One region of the Clostridium sp. YIM B02551 genome, then DNA from elsewhere that is predicted to be linked to it. Evidence: riboswitches for the same ligand, from Rfam matches in the RefSeq annotation. Region 1 holds a riboswitch; each other region holds the start of a gene.

Region 1 (5,084 bases):
CAATTTACTATAGAAAAAACAACAGATAGTTTAACTTCAAAAATATTATCTGAAGATGCGGATATTGCGATAGTTCCATCTAATTTGGCAGCCCAGGCTTATAACAAAAAGCTGGGCTATAAAATTGCAGCAGGTGGAACCTGGGGGTCATTCTTTGCAATTACAGATGAAAATATTAATAATATTTCAGATTTAAGAGGCAAAGAATTAACAACAATAGGTAAAGGGCTTACTCCAGATATAGTATTAAGATATATCTTGAAGGAAAAAGGACTGAATGCAGATAGTGATGTTAAATTTAATTATCTTAACGGTTCTACAGAACTTGCTCCAAATTTTTTAACAGGAAAAGTTAAAACAGCCGTAGTACCAGAACCAATGCTTACAACAATATTAAAGAAAAAATCAGACACTAAAATATTGCTTGATTTAAATGAAGAGTGGAAAAAATTAAATTCCTCAGAAAATGGGTATCCTCAAAGTTCCTTAATAGTAAAAAATCAAGTAGCAAAGGATAATAAAACTTCAGTTGATAAATTTATTGATTTATATAAAGAAAGCTGTGAGTGGGTTAATACTAATCCAAAGGAACTAGGAGATTATGTTGAGGAACTAGGAATCGGTGTTAAAAAGGAAGACTTATCTCAAGCATTAAAAAGAGCAAATATTAAATTTTCAGATGCAGAGACTTTAAAGAAAGATTATGATATTTATTTTAAGGTGCTAATGGAAAATGCGCCAAAGACAATAGGAGAAAAAATACCAGATGATAATGCATATTATAAAGAATAAAAAATATATGCTAATTGGAACGGCATTACTAATATTAGTATGGTGGATTGTTAGTAATATATTAAGCAATCCAATTATATTACCTTCTCCAAGGGAAACTCTAGATTCATTAGAGATTATAGTTAGTGATAAGTCATTTATTTATACATTAATGGCAACATTACAAAGGTGTATATTGGGATTTGTAATTTCTTTAATTTTTGCTTCAATTGTAGGAATAATTGCAGCTTTAAATAAGAAAATACTTGAGATATTACAGCCTACCATGGCACTTTTAGAGACTGTCCCTACTATGGCAATAATTGTACTCGCTCTAATTTGGCTTACAAATGAAAAGGCACCTATTTTACTTGCTTCAATCGTTGTATTTCCAGTTATTTATGAAGCCGTTATTCAAGGAATTGTTGATATAGATAAGAGCGTAATTTCTATGACAAAGGTGTACAAGGTAGGAATAACAGATAGTATTAGATATATTTATATTCCAAGTATGGCTAAAAGCGTTTTTGGGGTACTTTCATCCGTGATAGGATTATGTTTAAAAATGGTTATAGGTGGGGAAGTGCTAGGACAACCTAACTATGGAGTTGGGACAAGTATTCAAATGGAAAAAATGCAGTTAAATACTGCAGGTGTTTTTAGTTGGATAGTAATTTTAGTTGTTTTTGTTTTATTTATAGAATCTATAATTAAACTAATGACTAAAAGATGGAGGACTTTTAATTAATGGTTGATTTTTATTTGGAAAACGTAATAAAAGAATTTGGCAATTTACGAGTCTTAGATGATATTTCTATGAAGTTTCAAGAAGGAAAGATTACATGTATATTAGGACCATCTGGCTGTGGAAAAAGTACGTTGTTAAATATAATTTCTGGGATAGATAAGGATTACCAGGGAAATGTATCTGGCTTTGATGAAAAGGAAATAAGTTTCGTTTTTCAAGAAGATAGATTAATACCTTGGCTTAAAACTAAGGATAATATAGAAATTGTTCTTAAAAAGAAGTATAAAATAGAAGAGCGAAAAGAATTAATTTATAAGTATACTTCCATGATGGGGATAGATAAATATTTAAATTTCTATCCTAAAGAGTTAAGTGGGGGAATGAAACAAAGAGTTAGTCTTGCAAGGGCACTATCTTATGGTGGAGAAATAATTATCATGGATGAGCCATTTAAAACCCTAGATATTAAAAATAAAAATAAACTTATAAGAGATTTTAAAACTATCCAAAGTGAAGAAAAAAAGACTGTGATTTTTGTAACTCATGACATAGATGAATGCTTAGAACTTGGAGATGAAATTTATATATTAACTGATAAGCCAACTAAAATTAAAAGAAAAGTGAATAGTAACATATCTAAAAAAGAAATACTAGAAATAGTTGAAAAGGACTAATTAAACACGTAATAGCATAAAGATGAGGATTGAATTATGGAGAAAAAACTAATTAGAGAAAATATAATTAAAATAAGAGATTTACTTGATGCAGACATAAAAAAAATATACGACATTAAAATTAAAGAATTTTTAGTGAATTTTAATTTATATAATTTATCAAACAGTATTTTTATTTTTGTGGGTTTTGGAAACGAAGTTGATACAATGAATTTAATCAAGGATGCTTTAGAAAAAAATAAAAGAGTTTATGTTCCTAAGATCGATAATAAAAATAAAGAAATGAAAGTAATTAGAATAAAATCTATAGATGAATTGAAACCTGGATTTTGGGGGATATTAGAACCTGAATCTAATGAGGAACTTGATGAAGAGTTAGATTTAATAATAATGCCAGGAGTAGCATTTACAAAGAATGGGGAAAGAATAGGCTATGGTGGAGGATATTATGATAAGTTTTTAGAAAAAGCTAATCCAAATATTCCTAAAGTAGTACTTGCATTTTCACTTCAAGTTTTAGAAGAATTACCTCAAGAAAGCTTTGATATTAAAGTTAATTATATTATCACGGAGAACGAAATAATTGATTGTAAAACTCTATAAATAATTAATATAGAAATGCAATATTTTTCAAAAAAATAGTTGCATTTTATTTTTTTACCATTATAATATAATTAATTAAATAATCGATGGTCTTTTATCAAGAATGGTGGAGGGACTGGCCCTATGAAACCTAGCAACAGCTAACATTCATTAAGTTAGAATTGTGCTAAATCCTGCAGGTACAGAAATTTTTAGTTGATTTCTGGTTATCCTGATAGATAAGAGAAAGAGTAATTTTGCGTATTTAACTATGCTCTATTAGCTATTTCTACTTATCTTATAGTAGAAATAGCTTTTTTATTATAAGATAAGCAGCAGTAACGATGATAGTTGTTTATGTTTGGTAAGAGGCCACCTGATAATAAAAAGGGGGCTTTTTTTAATGAGTAAAAATTTTAGTTTGGGAACAATTGCGGTACAAGGAGGGTATAAGCCGAATCCAGGTGAACCAAGAGTTTTACCAATATTTCAAAGTACTAGCTATCAACAAGGAGATCCTGATCATGTTGCAAAACTATTCGGGTTAGAAGCTGAAGGGCATCTTTATACTAGAATAAGTAATCCAACTATAGCTGCCTATGAAGAAAAGTATGCGGCACTACAAGGAGGAGTTGCAGCAGTAGCAACCTCATCGGGCCAAGCAGCTATATTTTATGCAATAGCCAATATAGCCAAGGCAGGAGACCATATTATATCAACATCAGCTCTTTATGGAGGAACATTTAATTTATTCAATATTAACTTAAGAAAATTCGGTATTGAAGTCACATTTGTAGATACTGAAGCAAGTGAAGAGGAAATACTAGCCTTAGCAAAAGAGAATACAAAAGCTATATATGGAGAAATAATAGGGAATCCAGGTTTGAATATATTAGATTTAGATAAGTTTTCTAGAGTAGCTAAAAAAATAGGGGTACCATTAATTGTAGATAATACAGTACCATCACCATATTTGTGCAATCCTTTTGAATTTGGAGCTAATGTAGTTGTTCACTCTACAACTAAATATTCAGATGGTCATGCTGTTGCAGTTGGGGGAATTATAGTAGATGGAGGAAATTTTGATTGGGCAAATGGAAAATTTCCAGAATTCACAGAACCTGATTCAAGTTATCATGGTATAAAATATATTGAAGCCTTTGGAAAGGCTGCATATGCAGTTAAGGCAAGAGTAACGTTATTAAGAGATTTAGGGGCGTCACCTAGCCCGTTTAATGCATTTTTAACTAATTTAGGACTAGAAACTCTACATTTAAGAATGGAAAGACATTCCTTAAATGCACTAAAGTTAGCAGAATTTTTAGGAGCTCATCCGAAAGTTGCTTGGGTTAACTATCCATACTTAGAGGGAAACTCCCAATATGAAAGAGCTCAAAAATACCTTAAGGGTGGAGCGAGTGGAGTACTTACATTTGGTATTAAAGGAGGAGTAGAAGAAGGGAAGAAGCTTATCAAAAACTTAGAAATTGCAACACTAGTTGTTAATTTAGGAGATGCAAGAACTTATATTTTACACCCTGCAAGTACAACTCATGCTCAGCTTTCAGAGGAGGAGCAAAAGGCAAGTGGAGTAAGTCCAGATCTTTTAAGAATCTCTGTTGGTATTGAAGATACTGAGGATTTAATAAGAGATTTTGAGCAGGCTTTAAATTCACTATAATTTCTATAAAAATGAACGTTTTATATAAGTAATTGTACGGAGGGCTATATTATAATGGTTAGGATATCTTTATTAGGATATGGAGTGGTAGGAACAGGATTAATTGAATTATTAGAAAAGAATAAAGATAAATTAGAGAATATAGAAGTAGTATCTATTTTGGTAAGAAACCTTGAAAAGCATAAAAATAAAAAATTTAGTGAGATTCTAACAGCAGATACAGAAGAATTTTTTAGCAAAGAAACTGATATAGTTGTTGAGGTGATGGGTGGAATAAATCCAGCATATGAATTTGTGAAAAGGGCTTTAAGCTTAGGGCGAAATGTTGTAACTGCAAATAAGGATTTAATAGCTGAGTATGGGGGAAAGCTAATTGACCTTGCAAGAAGAAAAGATGTAAATCTAAAATTCGAAGCTTCAGTAGGCGGAGGCATCCCATTACTTAAGCCTTTGCTTGAATCTTTGGAAGGAAATGAAATAAAAAGCATAACAGGTATATTGAATGGAACTACAAATTTTATATTAACTAAGATGAGTAGAGAAAACCTATGCTATAGTAAAGCATTAAGAGAGGCTCAAAAGCAAGGATTTGCAGAAGCTAATCCAGAGTCAGATGTTATGGGATATG
Region 2 (5,084 bases), on a different contig from region 1:
ATTTTATCTTTTTTTACTTGTTCTGTGGTATTATTTTAATGACAGAGTTGTATAATTTTGAGTGACATAAGATTTATTAGTGAAAACATAGAATATTTAAATATTATTTTAATTTTTTAACAATAGAATAAAATGATGAATATTGATAATAAATAGAATAAAAGATATAATTATCATTAGTTATGTAATAAAGGGGTTATTTGTGTATATTTTGATACTTAAGATTTAGTTAACACCCTAGAAGGAGATTATATATGAAGTATGGAATAGCATTAGCTTGTGCTGTATTTATAGTTTATTTGATTATTCCTGTTTTAATGAAGTTATTTGTAAAATATGATTTTTTAGATAAACCAACTGAAAGAAAAAAACATAAGGAACCAATACCTCTTTGCGGAGGAGTTGGGATGTTTATAGGCTTTTTCGTTATGTATTTTGTGTTTGTAGGAGATTTTATTACAAAGGAAAAGATTACTGTTTTTATAGCGTCACTATGTATCCTATTAATTGGATTAATAGACGATTTCTATAAAACAAGAGGAAAAGAATTCCCTATATATCCTAGGTTTATCGTACAAATACTTGCTGCTATTTTAGTTTATAGAAGTGGAATAGCTTTTAGTGGATTTACAAATCCTTTTAATGGACAATATGTAGAATTGCATGTGGTGGTTCAATTTATTCTTACAATAACATGGATATTTGGGGTTACTACTGTAATAAATTGGTCTGATGGTATGGATGGACTTGCAGGCAGCTTGTCTACAATATCTTCAACAACTTTATTTGTTGTGGCACTTGCCATGAGACAACCAGAATCAGCTATGATGTGTATTATATTAGTTGGATCTATTTTAGGTTTCTTAAAGTATAATAGGCATCCAGCAAAAGTATTTATGGGGGATTCAGGTGCTAACTTTTTAGGATTCATTCTAGGGATAATTGCTTTAGATGGAGCATTTAAACAAGCTACGGTTATGAGCTTAATTATTCCAATATTAGCATTAGGTGTACCAATCTTTGATAACATATTTGTAATATTTAAAAGATATGCGGAAGGCAAACCTATTTATCAGGCAGATAGAAGCCAAATACATTTTAGACTTCAAGAAAAAGGACTTACTACAAATCAAATAGTTTTATATATTTGTGCAATTAGTATGTGCTTAAGCATAATATCAATAGTATTGTTATTTGTTAAAGTTTAAAAATAGCTAGAGTTGAGATTTACTTATATAAAATCTCAACTCTAATTTTATATAAAAGACTATTTTAGTATCTAAAGGGAGGAATTTCTATGAGAATTAATTTTAATGAAGATATAAAAAGGTTTAATACATCTTGCTATAAGTGGGACCAGTACGGAGAGGATTATATTCCATTGTGGGTTGCAGATATGGATTTTAAATCTCCAGAACCCATAATAAAGGCTTTAAAAAATAGAATTGAGCATGGTATATTTGGATACACGAAACCTGATAAAGAGCTAGTAGAAACTATAGTAGAATATTTTAAAAAAGAATATAACACAGAGATAAAAGAATCTTGGATAGTGTGGCTTCCAAGTATTGTGCCAACTATAAATGTAGTATGTCAAATGATTGATGGCTCTGTAATGATAAATACACCTGTATATCCTAACATAAGAAAAGCACCTGTAAATGTTAATAGAGAAGTAATAGAAGTTCCGTTAAAGAGAGAACAGGGTAAATATACTTTTGATTTTGAAGCAATGGAGAAATCAATAAGAGAAGATACTAAACTATTTATATTATGCAATCCACATAATCCAGTAGGAAGAGTTTTTTCTAAAGAGGAGTTAGGGGATTTAGCAGAATTTTGTGAAAGGCATGGGCTAATCCTATGTTCTGATGAAATACATTGTCAGCTTATATTTGAGGGAAAGCACATACCGTTAGTGTCACTAGGAGATAAAGTATCTCAAGGCATAACTCTTATGAGTCCAGGAAAAACATATAACCTACCGGGAATACCAATAGCCTTTGGGGTTATACCAAACACAGAATTAAGAAATAAGTTCCTAAGAGCTTCAGAAGGATTGCTGCCACATCCAGGAGTTTTAAACTATGTAGTATGTAAAGAAGCATATAAAAATGGAGAGTCTTGGAGAAAAGAATTACTAGAATATCTAAAAGGTAATTTAGAATTTTTAGAGAGAGAATTTAAAAGTAGACTACCAGAATTAAAATTAACTCCGGTGGAAGGAACGTATTTGCTTTGGATAGATTTTAGAGAAACAGGTATTAAGGATCCATATAAGTTTCTATATAAAAAGGCTAAAGTTATTCTTTCAGATGGAAAGGATTTTGGCGAGGAAGGATTTTTAAGGCTTAACTTTGGATGTACAAGAGATACTTTAGTTAGGGCTATGGATAGAATTGAGAAAGCTTTAAAAGAAAATAAAAAAACAGATTAAGTTAAAAAAGGGAACTCAGTAAATACTGAATTCCCTTTATAATTAGACATATATTTCTGTTATTTAATTTCAGAAATAGTATTTCCATCTTTGTCTATCAACACGTAGGTAGCAGTTGAATTTTCGCTTGCAAGGTTAAATACTGCAAAATCTTTTCCATTTGATATTTCTGCCTCTTCTGTTTTTGAATTTGAGGTTATTTTGATTTTACTAACATTAGTATTTGAAAAATCTCCAAATACAATAAAGTATTTTCCTATAGTTTGAGTATTAATTTTAGTAGTTGACTCATATTGTTTAGTAGGAACAAACCTATTATAGAGGAATTTATGCCTATCAAATTCAATAATACCAGTTGAATTTTGGGACTCATAAAAACCAATTATATTATCGCTTGTTGATATTATTTTATCAACTTTTATAGACTTATCATCGAATTTTTTAGACGTAGTTTTTGTAATAGAATCTATAGGTGTATCTGTTGCAACGCTTTCACTCATAACTCCACCTAAATAAACTATGATTAATATTGATAATAATGCAAAGCTGTTTAATAGTAGTTTAATGTTTACTTTTTTTGAACCTTTAGTGCCTTCTGTACCTTTATGTTTATTATTTTCGCTCATATATTAACCCTTCCTGTAGTTAAGTAATAAGTATATTATATCAGTATTATTGTAATAAAAAAATATTTACAATATTACCATCATAGTGTATAATTTATTCAAACTTATCTAGAGTGGTGGAGGGACTGGCCCAATGAAACCCAGCAACCTATAAGTTATCATTTGACTTAGTGGGTGCTAATTCCTGCAGTGTTTAACTGGAAGATAAGGATATTATTTGGGGAAATCGCGTTATATAAACCTAAAGGTAATATCCTTTAGGTTTTTATTTTTTTAAGGGGGTATTTATATGTTTATTAAGGATATTTTTGAAAGTAGAAAGGTAGTTTATTCTTTTGAGATCTTTCCACCTAAAACTACATCTTCACTTGAAACAATATACACAACACTAGAAAATCTTGGGGAATTAAAACCAGACTTTATATCAGTAACTTACGGAGCTGGTGGGAGTACTGTAGATAATAAAACTACTCAATTATCTTCACTAATAAAGAATAAATATGGTATTGAGGCACTTGCACACTTAACGTGCATTGGATCTACAAAAGAAGATATCAATAATATTCTAAATGACTTGAAGAAGAATAATATTAATAATATCCTTGCACTTAGAGGAGATATTCCAATGGGTCAAACTAATAATGGGGAATTTTCATATGCTTATGAATTAGTTAAACACATTAAAGATCAAGGAGATTTTGGGGTTAGTGCTGCTTGTTATCCGGAAGGCCATATAGAATGCAGGAATTTAGAGCTTGATATAGAGAGACTTAAGCAAAAGGTAGATAATGGTGCTGAACACTTAGTTTATCAGTTGTTTTTTAACAATGAAATCTTTTATAATTTTCTTGAGAGAGCAGATAAAGAAGGAATTAATGTTCCTATTGAGGCAGGAATAATGCCAGTAGTGAATAAAAAGCAAATCGAGAGAATTAGTAGCCTTTGTGGTGCACAGTTACCAGCTAAATTCTTAAGAATGATGGACAAATATGAGCATAACCCTGAAGCTTTAAGAGATGCAGGAATAGCATATGCAGTAGAGCAGATAGTTGATCTATTATCATCAGGAGTTAGGGGTATACACTTATATACCATGAATAATCCATTAGTAGCAAGAAGAATAACAGAGAATATAGGAACTATAATTAATACCTTAAATGAAAAGGCAGTTATTTAAAGGAGGAAACAAAATGGAAAAAGTAGAAAGTTTTGAATTAGATCATAGAATAGTAAAGGCACCTTATATTAGAAAGGCTAAGACTTTAGATGGTAGTTTAGGAGACAAGGTTACTAAATTCGATTTAAGATTTACACAACCTAATAAGGAAGCTATCCCAACTGCATCAATTCATGGATTAGAACATCTTTTAGCAGGACTATTAAGAGAAGAATTAGATGGAATAATTGATTTATCTCCAATGGGATGCAGAACAGGATTTTATCTAATAGTTTGGGGAGATAGAGAACCAGCAGAAGTTAAACCAGCTTTAGAAGCGGCACTTAAAAAAGTATTAGTTGCAGATGAAATTCCAGCAAGAAATGAATTTCAATGTGGAAACTATAAAGATTTATCACTCTTTGGTGCTAAAGAATATGCTAAAAAAGTTTTAGAAAATGGTTTTTCATTAAATGTTTTTGGTGAATAAATAAAATAAAGACTTAAGGTATTTATTATGCCTTAAGTCTTTTATTTTAAAATATTTTATTCTTTTTTAAGAATGCTAATATATATAGCACAATCGAAACAGAAATATATGCTATAGTTCCTAATATACTTTTTAAGTATAGAGCATAAGAATTGCTATTTATATATATTGCAAAGATAACAAAAGCCAAAAATAAAAATGAAAATATATATAAAGATATCCTAATACTGTTTTTATTTGTTTTGTTTATTTTAATTAATTTAGGAAAACTAAAATCGGTTTTAGTTTTTATTTGATAACTTAATAAAAGAATAAGCGAACTTGAAATAAGAATCCAGCCTATCTCTTTTACGTCAAATGTTTGGACAGAGTGAA
Region 3 (5,084 bases), on a different contig from region 1:
AATACATTAGAAATAGATGCAACAACAATTGCAAGCGTAGATGCATGCACAGAAGATGTGAGAAGAATGAGAGCTTCTTACTATTTTATTGGTGCACTTTTAGCAAGATTTAAAGAAGCAAAAGTTGACCTTCCAGGGGGATGCCCTATAGGAGTAAGACCTATTGACCAACATATAAAAGGATTTGAAGCATTAGGTGCTGACGTAACTATAGAACATGGAGCAGTTAGAGTAAAAGCGGAAAATTTAAAAGGAGCCAACATATTTTTTGATGTTGTAAGTGTTGGAGCTACTATTAATGTTATGATAGCAGCAACATTAGCAGAGGGAACTACTGTGCTTGAAAATGTTGCTAAGGAACCACATGTTGTTGATGTGGCGAATTTCCTGAATTCCATGGGAGCAGATGTTAAGGGTGCGGGAACAGATGTTATAAGAATTAAGGGGGTAGACTCACTTAAGGGATGTAACTATAGTGTTATACCGGACCAAATTGAAGCTGGTACATTTATGATTGCAGCTGTTGCTACAGAAGGAGATGTATTGGTAAAGAATGTTATTCCTAAGCACTTAGAGTCTATTTCAGCAAAACTTATTGAGATGGGTGCTAAGGTAGAAGAGGGTGACGATTCAGTAAGAGTTTATGTAGAGGGACCGTTAAAAGGTGTAAATATAAAAACTGCACCATACCCAGGATTCCCAACAGATGTTCAGCAACCAATGTCAACTTTATTAAGTTCAGTAGCTGGAAGAAGTATCATTACAGAATCTATATGGGAAAGCAGACATAAGCATATAGATGAGCTTAAGAAAATGGGAGCAAATATAAAGGTTGAAGGAAGAACTGCAATTATAGATGGAGTTAAGAAATTAACAGGAGCTATAACTAAAGCAACAGACCTTAGAGCTGGAGCAGCTATGGTTATTGCAGGATTAATAGCAGAGGGAAAAACAGAAATATTAAGTATAGAACATATAGATAGAGGGTATCCTCATATTGAAGAAAAATTTAAAGCACTAGGAGCCCAAATAACAAGAATAGAAACTGAATAAAATTGGGGGAACAAGAGATGATTTTTTGTTCACTGTATAGTGGGAGCAGCGGAAACTCAATTTTCGTTGGTTCAGAAAATGCAAAAATCTTGGTAGATGCAGGTCTTCCAGGAAAAAAGATAGATGAAGCTCTTGAATCCATAGGGCAAAGTCCAAAAGAATTAGATGGGATATTTATAACCCATGAGCACACAGATCATATTAAAGGGGTTGGAGTAATATCTAGAAAATATGATATTCCAATCTACGCAAATGATTCTACTTGGTGTGCAATGGAGTCTGGTTTAGGAAAAATAAAAGAACATAATATAAGAGTGATGGACAAGCGAACTACTGTAGAAATAAAGGATATTAGTGTTAAGTCATTTAATATTCCACATGATGCAGCAGGACCAGTTGGATATACCTTCTTTTCTAAAGGAAAGCAAGCTAGTGTGGCAACTGACTTTGGAACATTTACAGAGGAAATAAGGGATAATATAAGAGATTCTGAGGTAATACTACTAGAAAGCAATCATGATATTGAGATGTTAAAGTATGGACCATATCCCTATGTTCTAAAAAGAAGAATTTTAAGTGAAATAGGCCATTTATCAAATGAAGATTGTGGCAAAGCGATAGTAGATTTATTTTCTAATGGAAAACTCAAGAATTTATTTTTAGGTCACTTAAGTAATACAAATAATCACCCTGATTTAGCATATCAAACAGTAATTAATGTGCTTAATGAAAACAACATTAAGGTAAATGTAGATCTTGGAGTTGCAATTGCTGAAAGACATAGACCTAGTAATTATATAGAATTCTAAAAGGAGAGAAAACTATATGGATAATAAAATATTAGCTTGTGAGGAACATATAGATGAAGCTTTAGACGAATTCATTGTAGAGAAAGAAACATTTCCAATCTTGGAGAAAGTTCAAGAAGGAATATGTAGTTTTTGTAAAAAAGATGCTAGCTATTCTTTGGAAAAACAGGGATAACTTGCTATTACATATAAGCTTTAGTATAATTTTTCATAGGATTTTGATCGGAGCAGTTGATTAAGTTTATAAAAGTCCTATAATAAACATAATTAAGGAAGAGGAGAAGATAAAATGAGTCTTTACAAACAATGGACCGATATGGTTGTGGAATACGTTAAAACAAGAGGAGAAGAAGCTTTTTGGGAAGAATATAGCGATATAGAAACTAGAATATACAGAAAGTTACTAGCTAATCATAATGAAGTAGCCAAACTAAGTATAGAAGCTTTAGCTAAAGAATTTAATGCATCTAATGAGTTTGTAATGGGATTTGTAGATGGTATTAATGATAGTTTAAAGACTCCATTTGATTTAGAAAAAATTACTGCAGAAGAAGAATTAAATTTTGACATAGATTTTGAAAACTTATACTTTAATATGTTAGATGCTAAGGCTGAATATTTGTATGAGTTACCACAATGGGATGGAATTTTCTCTGTTGAAAAGAGAGAAGAAATAGCTAGAAAATACAAAGATTCTAAAACAGTAAGAAATGAAAATAAAATAGGAAGAAATGATCCTTGCCCATGCGGAAGCGGAAAGAAATATAAGAAATGCTGTGGAGCAGGAAAATAACATAAAGGTAATTATAAATAAGGAATCCTTAAAGGGATTTCTTATTTTTTTTGGATTTATTTTGGTGTTATAATAATATCATTAGGAGGGTGATAGTTATGGATAGTAATATAAGCTATGTTAAAGAGAAAAAAATTGAGAGAGTAATTGATGCATTAAATAAAAACAATATTAATGGGTACCTTGTAAATTCTAAGGAAGAGTTAATTGATAAAATCAAGGAAATTGTTAAAGAAGGTTCAAAAGTAGCTTGTGGTGGGTCAATGACACTTTTTGAAACTGGAATAATAGAACACTTAAGAAGTGGTAGATATGATTTTTTAGATAGATATAAGGAAGGCTTAACAGGAGAAGAAATAAAAAATATATTTAGACAATCATTTTTTAGTGATGCATATTTTGCTAGCTCCAATGCAATAACTGAAAGTGGTGAAATATATAATGTTGACGGAAATGGTAATAGGGTAGCTGCGATGTTATATGGACCAGATAAGGTAATAATAGTAGCAGGAATTAATAAAATAGTTAAGGACTTAGATGAGGCAATAAAGAGAAACAGAACAGTTTCAGCTCCAGCAAATGCTAAAAGGCTTAATAAGGCTACACCTTGCGCAAGAGTTGGTTATTGCATGGATTGTAAATCTCCAGATAGACTCTGTAGAGAATATACAGTGATAAAAAGCCAAGGGAATAAGGATAGAATTCACGTAATTTTCCTAAATGAAGAGCTTGGATATTAGGATAGAATTCAAGATATATATTTTAGGATTTCTAAAAAAGGTTTGACAAAAAAACCAAAAGGTGTATATAATACTTATAAATTAAATAATAATTTTATAATCTTATCACGAGAGGTGGAGGGACTGGCCCTATGAAGCCCAGCAACCAGCGTAGGTTCCATTTAACTTATGTATTGGTGCTAATTCCTGCAGTTTTAATTAACTGGTAGATGAGAATAGATTTCTGTTGCTGTTTATCACAATGTCAGGGTTTATTCTCTGGCATTTTTTATTTTCCAAAAATATTAAGGGGGCATTATATATGTGTGGAGAGTGTGAAAAAAACGTATTAAGATTTGAAACGACAGCAGTACATGGAGATAAAGGCTTTGATCCATTAACAGGGTCAATAAGTTTTCCAATTTATCAAACAGCTACATTTAAACATGGGGGTTTAAATGAGAGTACTGGATATGATTATTCTAGACTTCAGAATCCAACGAGAGAAGAAGTAGAGAGTACGGTTGCTAAGTTAGAAGGAGCTAAATGGGGCATTGGTTTTTCTACAGGGGTAGCAGCCATAACCGCTATAATTAATTTGTTTAAGGCAGGAGATCATATTATAGTTTCAGATGATTTATATGGAGGTACTTTTAGGCTATTTAGAGATATTTATGAACCATTTGGAATTCAACATACATTTGTTGATACTACAGATCTAAAGGATGTAATAAATAATATAAAAGAAAATACTAAAGCAATTTTTGTTGAAACTCCATCAAATCCTATGATGAAGGTTGCTGATATAAAAGCAATAGTTGAAATAGCAAAAGAAAAGGGACTTAAGGTAATAGTAGATAATACGTTTTTAACGCCATATTTCCAAAAACCATTAAACTTAGGAGCTGATATTGTAGTCCATAGTGGAACTAAATTTTTGGGAGGACACAATGATACACTAGCAGGCTTCATAGCTACTAATGATGAGGAAATAGATGAAAAACTAAGATTTTATCATAAATCTACTGGGGCAACATTATCACCATTTGATTCATGGCTTTTATTAAGAGGTATTAAGACTCTTCATATAAGAATGGAGAAAAGTCAGGAAAATGCTATAAAAATCGCAGAATTCTTAAAGAAGAATCCAAAGATAGAAGAGGTATTTTATGTGGGGCTCCCAGAATCTAAGGGATATGAAATATCTAAAAAGCAAGCTACAGGCTTTGGAGCAATGATTTCATTTAAAGTTAAAAGCGTTGAGGATGTAGCAAAGGTATTAAAGAAAGTAAAGGTTATAACTTTTGCAGAAAGCTTGGGGGGAGTAGAGAGTTTGATTACATATCCTCAAACTCAGACACATGCAGAGGTTCCAGATGAAATAAAAGAAAAACTTGGGGTAACAAAAACACTTCTTAGACTTTCAGTTGGAATTGAGAATGTTAATGATTTAATTGAAGATTTAGAATATGCGTTGGGGTGATATAAATGAGATTTGGAACAAAATTAATTCATAATGGCAACGAAATAGATGAAGAAACTGGGGCATTAAGTATACCAATATATCAAGCATCAACTTATCATCAAAGAGATATCGATAACTTTGGGAAATATGATTATTCAAGAAGTGGGAATCCTACAAGGGAAGCTTTAGAAAATACTATAGCACAGCTTGAAAATGGATATAAAGGGTTTGCCTTTTCATCAGGA
Region 4 (5,084 bases), on a different contig from region 1:
TTTTATTATTTTTCTGAAATCTTCATGAACTATCTTACATTGATCAACCGTTATTATACTAAAAGGACTCCCTTTCATATGCATACCTAGGGTTAATTCTCCACCCTTTTCCTCATCTCCAAAGGTAAATTCCATTTTGTTTCTATATTCCCATTGGTTTGGACTTCCTTCAATGCCTAAAAACTCTCCTGTTTCTACATTGGCATTTTCAAAAAGTTCTTTAACCTCATCACGTTTTAGTTCTAATTGTTTATTATACGGAAGTGTTTGAGATGAACACCCACCACATCTTCCAAATATAGGGCATCTTGCATCTACCTCATATTCAGCTCTTTCTATAATCTCCAAAGGCTTTATTTCTGCATAATCTTTTTTCTTCTTTGTTACTTTTCCTTTAATAAGCTGTCCAGGATATGAATTTTTAGAATATACTATAAGCCCATCCATGTGAGCAATACCCTTTGAAGGAAATTCAGTTTTTTGAATTTTTAAAGTTATCTCATTTCCTTTTTTCATGAGTTAGATGCTTCCTCCTCTGTTTATTCTTAAATATATAATTAATAATAGTTATGTAAAAAGCCTATTGATTTAAGGCTTTTTCACCAATTGTTTTTCCATAAATACTTTTTACGATTGTAAAATACAATACACTACTTGCGATATATGCAAAGAAATATATACCTAGAGTATCCATTATCTCATATCCTAATGGTATTAATATAAATTTAACTAAATAAAACAAGATGAATGCTGCAAAGGCAACAATAGTCTGGTCAGCTATTGATATAATCAATCTTCCCAAAACACCTATTTTTTTCTCAGCTTGTTTATCAGAATTCATTATATCCAAAAATTCCTTATTTGTTGTTGCTTTCTCTATATTATTTTCTGATTTTACTTCAGATTCTTCCTTCGATTCCTTAGTTATGTCCTCTATTACTTCTTCTACTTTTTCTTCATTAATACTCAATGTAGCTACCTCCCTACTATTTTACATTCTTTAAATATACTACAAAACCCTTTAATTAGCAAATTACAAAAAGTTTAAATAAATGTAAATTATAAAATTCCTTATTTATATTCTCAGTAAAATATTTGCAAATAAATAGCAGAGACAATTTGTCTCTGCTACTATTATGTTCTAATTAAAACATAGGTATTACTGCACCCTTATATTTATCTTCAATAAATTTCTTAGCATCTGGTGAGTTAAGTGCATCTTTTAATACTTTTATTTTGTCACTATTTTCATCACCTTGTCTTACAACTAAAATATTTGCATACTTTTGAGCAAATTCTGAATCTGATTTTTCAGCTATTAATCCATTATCTGTTGGATTTAGTCCAGCATCTAAAGCATAATTTGCATTTATAACAGCTGCATCTACATCATCTAATGTTCTTGGTAATTGAGCTGCATCTAATTCTTTGAACTTAAAGTTCTTTGGATTTTCAGTAACATCTTTTGCTGAAATTAATTCTCCATCTTTAACTTTGATTAGGTTATTAGCTGCAAGTAATTTTAATGCTCTTGCTCCATTTGTTGCATCATTAGGGATAGCTATAGTAGCTCCATCTTTTAAATCATTTATTGATTTAGCCTTTTTAGAATATAGTGCCATTAATTCACTATGAACTTTAGTTACTGTTGCTAACTTATATCCTTTATTCTTCATTACTTCATCTAAGTATGGTTGATGTTGGAAGAAGTTTGCATCTAATTCCTTGTCATTAAGTGCTGTATTTGGTGTATTATAATCATTGAATTCAACAATCTTCAAAGTATATCCTTGTTTTTCAACTAATGGCTTAATAGCATTCACTATTTCTTCATGTGGTTTTGGTGTAACTCCAATTGTTATAGTTTTATCATCAGCCTTTTTTCCACAAGCTGCTAGACTTAATGCTAAAGCGCCTACTAATACTAATGATAATAATCCTCTTTTTTTCATAATAAGTCCTCCTTGTTTTTATAAATCATATATCTATTTTACCTGTTTCTTATAAATATAATTACCTAAGCTTTGTAATACTTGAACAAATACAATTAATACCACTACTGTATAGAACATTATCTGATTATCAAATCTATTATATCCATAATTAATAGCTGCACTTCCAAGGCCTCCGCCTCCTATTGCACCTGCCATAGCAGAGTATCCTACAATGCTTATAATTGTTAAAGTGATACCTAAAATTATACTTGGCATAGCTTCTTTAAGCATTACCTTGAAAATTATTTGTGTATTGCTAGCACCAAAAGATCTTGCTGCTTCAATTACTCCCTTATCAACCTCTCTAAGTGCTGACTCAATAACTCTTGAAACAAAAGGTGCTGCTGATATAGTTAATGGAACAATAGCCCCCTTAATTCCTATAGTTGTCCCAACTATAGTTCTAGTAAATGGCACTAGTACTACCATTAAAATAATAAATGGTAAACTTCTTAATATGTTAATTATTCCGTCTAATATACTGTATATAACCTTATTGGGTTTAAGTCCATCAGGTGCAGTAATTATCATTATAATTGCTGGAATAAATCCAATTATTATTGCAAATAATGTAGAAAAAAACGTCATTATAAGTGTTTCTTCAATTGCAGGTAATAATATACTTTCCCACATTTATAGCACCTCCCAGCTGATATTTTCATTCTTTAAGTATTCAACTACTTTTTCTTTATATTCATTATTTACATTTATAACTAAGCTGCCTAATACATCATCTCTAAATTTTTCAAGTTTACCCCATACTATAGAAAAGTCTATATTAAGTTCTCTTGCCATCTTTGTAATTAATGAATTTTCACTTAAATCTCTTGGGAAGAATAGTCTGATATTTACCCCAACATCAGGAAGGGTTTCTTCTTCTTCTTCTCCTAAGAATTTCTTTAAGCTTAGTCCAGGTCTTAAGAATAATTCTTCTGCATTTCCTTCTGCTCTAATTACTCCACCTTCTAGTAGCGCAACTTTTTCACATATTTCTTTAACTACTTCCATTTGGTGAGTAACAACTACTATTGTAATTCCTAGTTCCTTATTGATTTTCAACAATAATGATAGAATATCCTTTGTCATCTTAGGATCTAGTGCTGATGTTGCCTCATCACATAATAGTATCTTAGGATCTAACACCAACGCTCTTGCAATCGCAACTCTTTGTTTTTGACCCCCACTTAATTGAGATGGCTTACTCTTTTCCTTATCACTAAGCCCTACTAAATCTAATAGTCTATATACTTTTTCTTTAATATCTGCTTTATTGTATCCCCAAACTTCTAAAGGAAGTGCTACATTGTCAAATACATTTTTTGTTTGTAACAAATTGAAGTTTTGAAATATCATCCCCAAGTTTTTTCTAAATTCCCTAATTTCCTTAGTTGAAAGTTCTGAGACTTCTTGTCCCATAACAGTTAAACTTCCAGAGTCATAAGTTTCTAATCCATTGATGCATCTTAATAGAGTAGATTTTCCTGCTCCAGAGTGGCCTATAAGACCATAAATTTGTCCTTCTTCAATATTTAATTTAATATCTTTAAGAACTTCTGTTTCATTAAAACTTTTGCTTAAGCCTTTAATTTGAATCATTTAGCTACCTCCACGCGTCCTTTGTTATCCGGATAAATAAAAAGCGCTTGGGAATAAACCCAAGCGCTGAAAAATAGCCACTGCAATTTACTCCCTTATCTCTCAGTTAAAAAATAACTGCAGGAATTAGCACCATACACAAGTTAAATGAAACCTATGTTGGTTGCCGGGCTTCACAGGGCCAGTCCCTCCACCGCTCACGATAAGAATTCGTTAATATTAATTTGTCTGCTATTACTATAATATAAATATTAATTAAATGCAATAAGAAATGTTTAATTTTTTAGATATTTTTAATTTTTTAGCGAAATTTTTAAATTTTATAAATGAATACCTTTAAATTTTTAAAACTTTCATTTTTATGTTTATTATGTTTATGCTATTACTTTTGAGACAATTATAGCTATAGATATTAATAGTCCAGCAACCACAATAGCTACCGCTAAATTTCCCTTTTCTAGCTCTTTATTAAAATCTGCTGGTATTATTTTGTCAAAAATAATATATCCAACCATCATAATAACTATACCAACAAGTCCAAATAAGACACTCAAACCAACATTTACTAATACGTCCATAAATACTCCCCCTTAGAATAATATAATTTAATTCTAATATAAATCCTTTCCAATTTCTAGGCTTTTTTATTATATATCTCTATATTGAAATTTTATCCTTCAATTTATCAAACGTTCCTTCACCAACTCTATCAATTTTTTTGAGTTCCTCAATAGATTTAAACCCTCCATTTTTTTCTCTGTATTCTATTATTTTTCCTGCCATTACTTTACCAACACCTGGCAATGTATCTAATTCAGCTTCTGTTGCAGTATTGATATTAATTATTCCATCTTGAGATTTTCCAGATAACGACGAAGACGATAATGAACCTTCACTCCCCTGAGCCTTATTATCTATATTTCCTATGACTATACACTCATGATTTTGAAGCTCTTTGGCTAAATTTATATTCTTTGTATCGGCTTTCTCTGTTAACCCACCAGCTTCTGAGATTAAATCTTTAATAATCGATCCTTTCTCCATTATATATACTTCTGGTCTTTTAATTTCTCCTTTTATTTCAACAACTATATTCCCACCATTATTTTTAGCCGTAGTTGTAGTTTTATTGTCTTTTGAATCTTCTTCTACAAACATATTTTCTACTTCTTTATCTGATAAAGGCTTTGGAATATTTATATATGTATATATTCCAGCAATTAAGGTTAGAACTATTAATAGTATTACGATTCCTATTAGTTTTTCTTTCCTTGTAATTCTCATGTTTTCCTCCTTAAATTTTAATATATAATTAATTATTGACAAAAACTCCTCATTTATATAGTAATTTGACCACATTTTTGTTATACTTATTTTTATGAAATATGACATAATGGGGGATATTATGAGAAAAATTTCTTATTTTTTACTATTGATGATTTCTTTTACATTAATATTTAATAAAAATGTAAGCGCAGCTCCTTCTGTTCCTGA

What was found. A riboswitch is a leader RNA that binds a small molecule or an ion and turns the genes downstream of it on or off. The one in region 1 is predicted to bind S-adenosylmethionine.
Region 2: another riboswitch for S-adenosylmethionine. It lies ahead of metF (methylenetetrahydrofolate reductase [NAD(P)H]); the one in region 1 lies ahead of L1S47_RS14095 (O-acetylhomoserine aminocarboxypropyltransferase/cysteine synthase family protein).
Region 3: another riboswitch for S-adenosylmethionine. It lies ahead of L1S47_RS13715 (PLP-dependent aspartate aminotransferase family protein); the one in region 1 lies ahead of L1S47_RS14095 (O-acetylhomoserine aminocarboxypropyltransferase/cysteine synthase family protein).
Region 4: another riboswitch for S-adenosylmethionine. It lies ahead of L1S47_RS03325 (methionine ABC transporter ATP-binding protein); the one in region 1 lies ahead of L1S47_RS14095 (O-acetylhomoserine aminocarboxypropyltransferase/cysteine synthase family protein).

What each region holds. Positions count from the first base shown of each region.
Region 1 covers NZ_JAKGTF010000011.1:60,336-65,419, forward strand. Annotated here, with positions in the region: gene L1S47_RS14075 (ABC transporter substrate-binding protein) at 1-792, shown strand, start outside; gene L1S47_RS14080 (ABC transporter permease) at 767-1,519, shown strand; gene L1S47_RS14085 (ABC transporter ATP-binding protein) at 1,534-2,193, shown strand; gene L1S47_RS14090 (5-formyltetrahydrofolate cyclo-ligase) at 2,230-2,796, shown strand; SAM riboswitch class I at 2,888-3,021, shown strand; gene L1S47_RS14095 (O-acetylhomoserine aminocarboxypropyltransferase/cysteine synthase family protein) at 3,179-4,456, shown strand; gene L1S47_RS14100 (homoserine dehydrogenase) at 4,511-5,084, shown strand, end outside.
Region 2 covers NZ_JAKGTF010000003.1:47,577-52,660, reverse strand. Annotated here, with positions in the region: gene L1S47_RS04490 (MraY family glycosyltransferase) at 255-1,208, shown strand; gene L1S47_RS04485 (MalY/PatB family protein) at 1,298-2,437, shown strand; gene L1S47_RS04480 (hypothetical protein) at 2,497-3,063, opposite strand; SAM riboswitch class I at 3,165-3,274, shown strand; gene metF (methylenetetrahydrofolate reductase [NAD(P)H]) at 3,353-4,240, shown strand; gene L1S47_RS04470 (S-ribosylhomocysteine lyase) at 4,254-4,709, shown strand; gene L1S47_RS04465 (hypothetical protein) at 4,756-5,084, opposite strand, start outside.
Region 3 covers NZ_JAKGTF010000010.1:204,340-209,423, reverse strand. Annotated here, with positions in the region: gene L1S47_RS13740 (UDP-N-acetylglucosamine 1-carboxyvinyltransferase) at 1-1,053, shown strand, start outside; gene L1S47_RS13735 (MBL fold metallo-hydrolase) at 1,071-1,862, shown strand; gene L1S47_RS13730 (CxxH/CxxC protein) at 1,879-2,037, shown strand; gene L1S47_RS13725 (SEC-C metal-binding domain-containing protein) at 2,152-2,655, shown strand; gene L1S47_RS13720 (lactate utilization protein) at 2,754-3,395, shown strand; SAM riboswitch class I at 3,495-3,611, shown strand; gene L1S47_RS13715 (PLP-dependent aspartate aminotransferase family protein) at 3,697-4,857, shown strand; gene L1S47_RS13710 (PLP-dependent aspartate aminotransferase family protein) at 4,863-5,084, shown strand, end outside.
Region 4 covers NZ_JAKGTF010000002.1:133,223-138,306, forward strand. Annotated here, with positions in the region: gene rlmD (23S rRNA (uracil(1939)-C(5))-methyltransferase RlmD) at 1-516, opposite strand, end outside; gene L1S47_RS03310 (hypothetical protein) at 581-970, opposite strand; gene L1S47_RS03315 (MetQ/NlpA family ABC transporter substrate-binding protein) at 1,146-1,952, opposite strand; gene L1S47_RS03320 (methionine ABC transporter permease) at 1,986-2,627, opposite strand; gene L1S47_RS03325 (methionine ABC transporter ATP-binding protein) at 2,628-3,590, opposite strand; SAM riboswitch class I at 3,683-3,799, opposite strand; gene L1S47_RS03330 (DUF350 domain-containing protein) at 3,965-4,168, opposite strand; gene L1S47_RS03335 (ComEA family DNA-binding protein) at 4,248-4,874, opposite strand; gene L1S47_RS03340 (D-alanyl-D-alanine carboxypeptidase family protein) at 4,996-5,084, shown strand, end outside.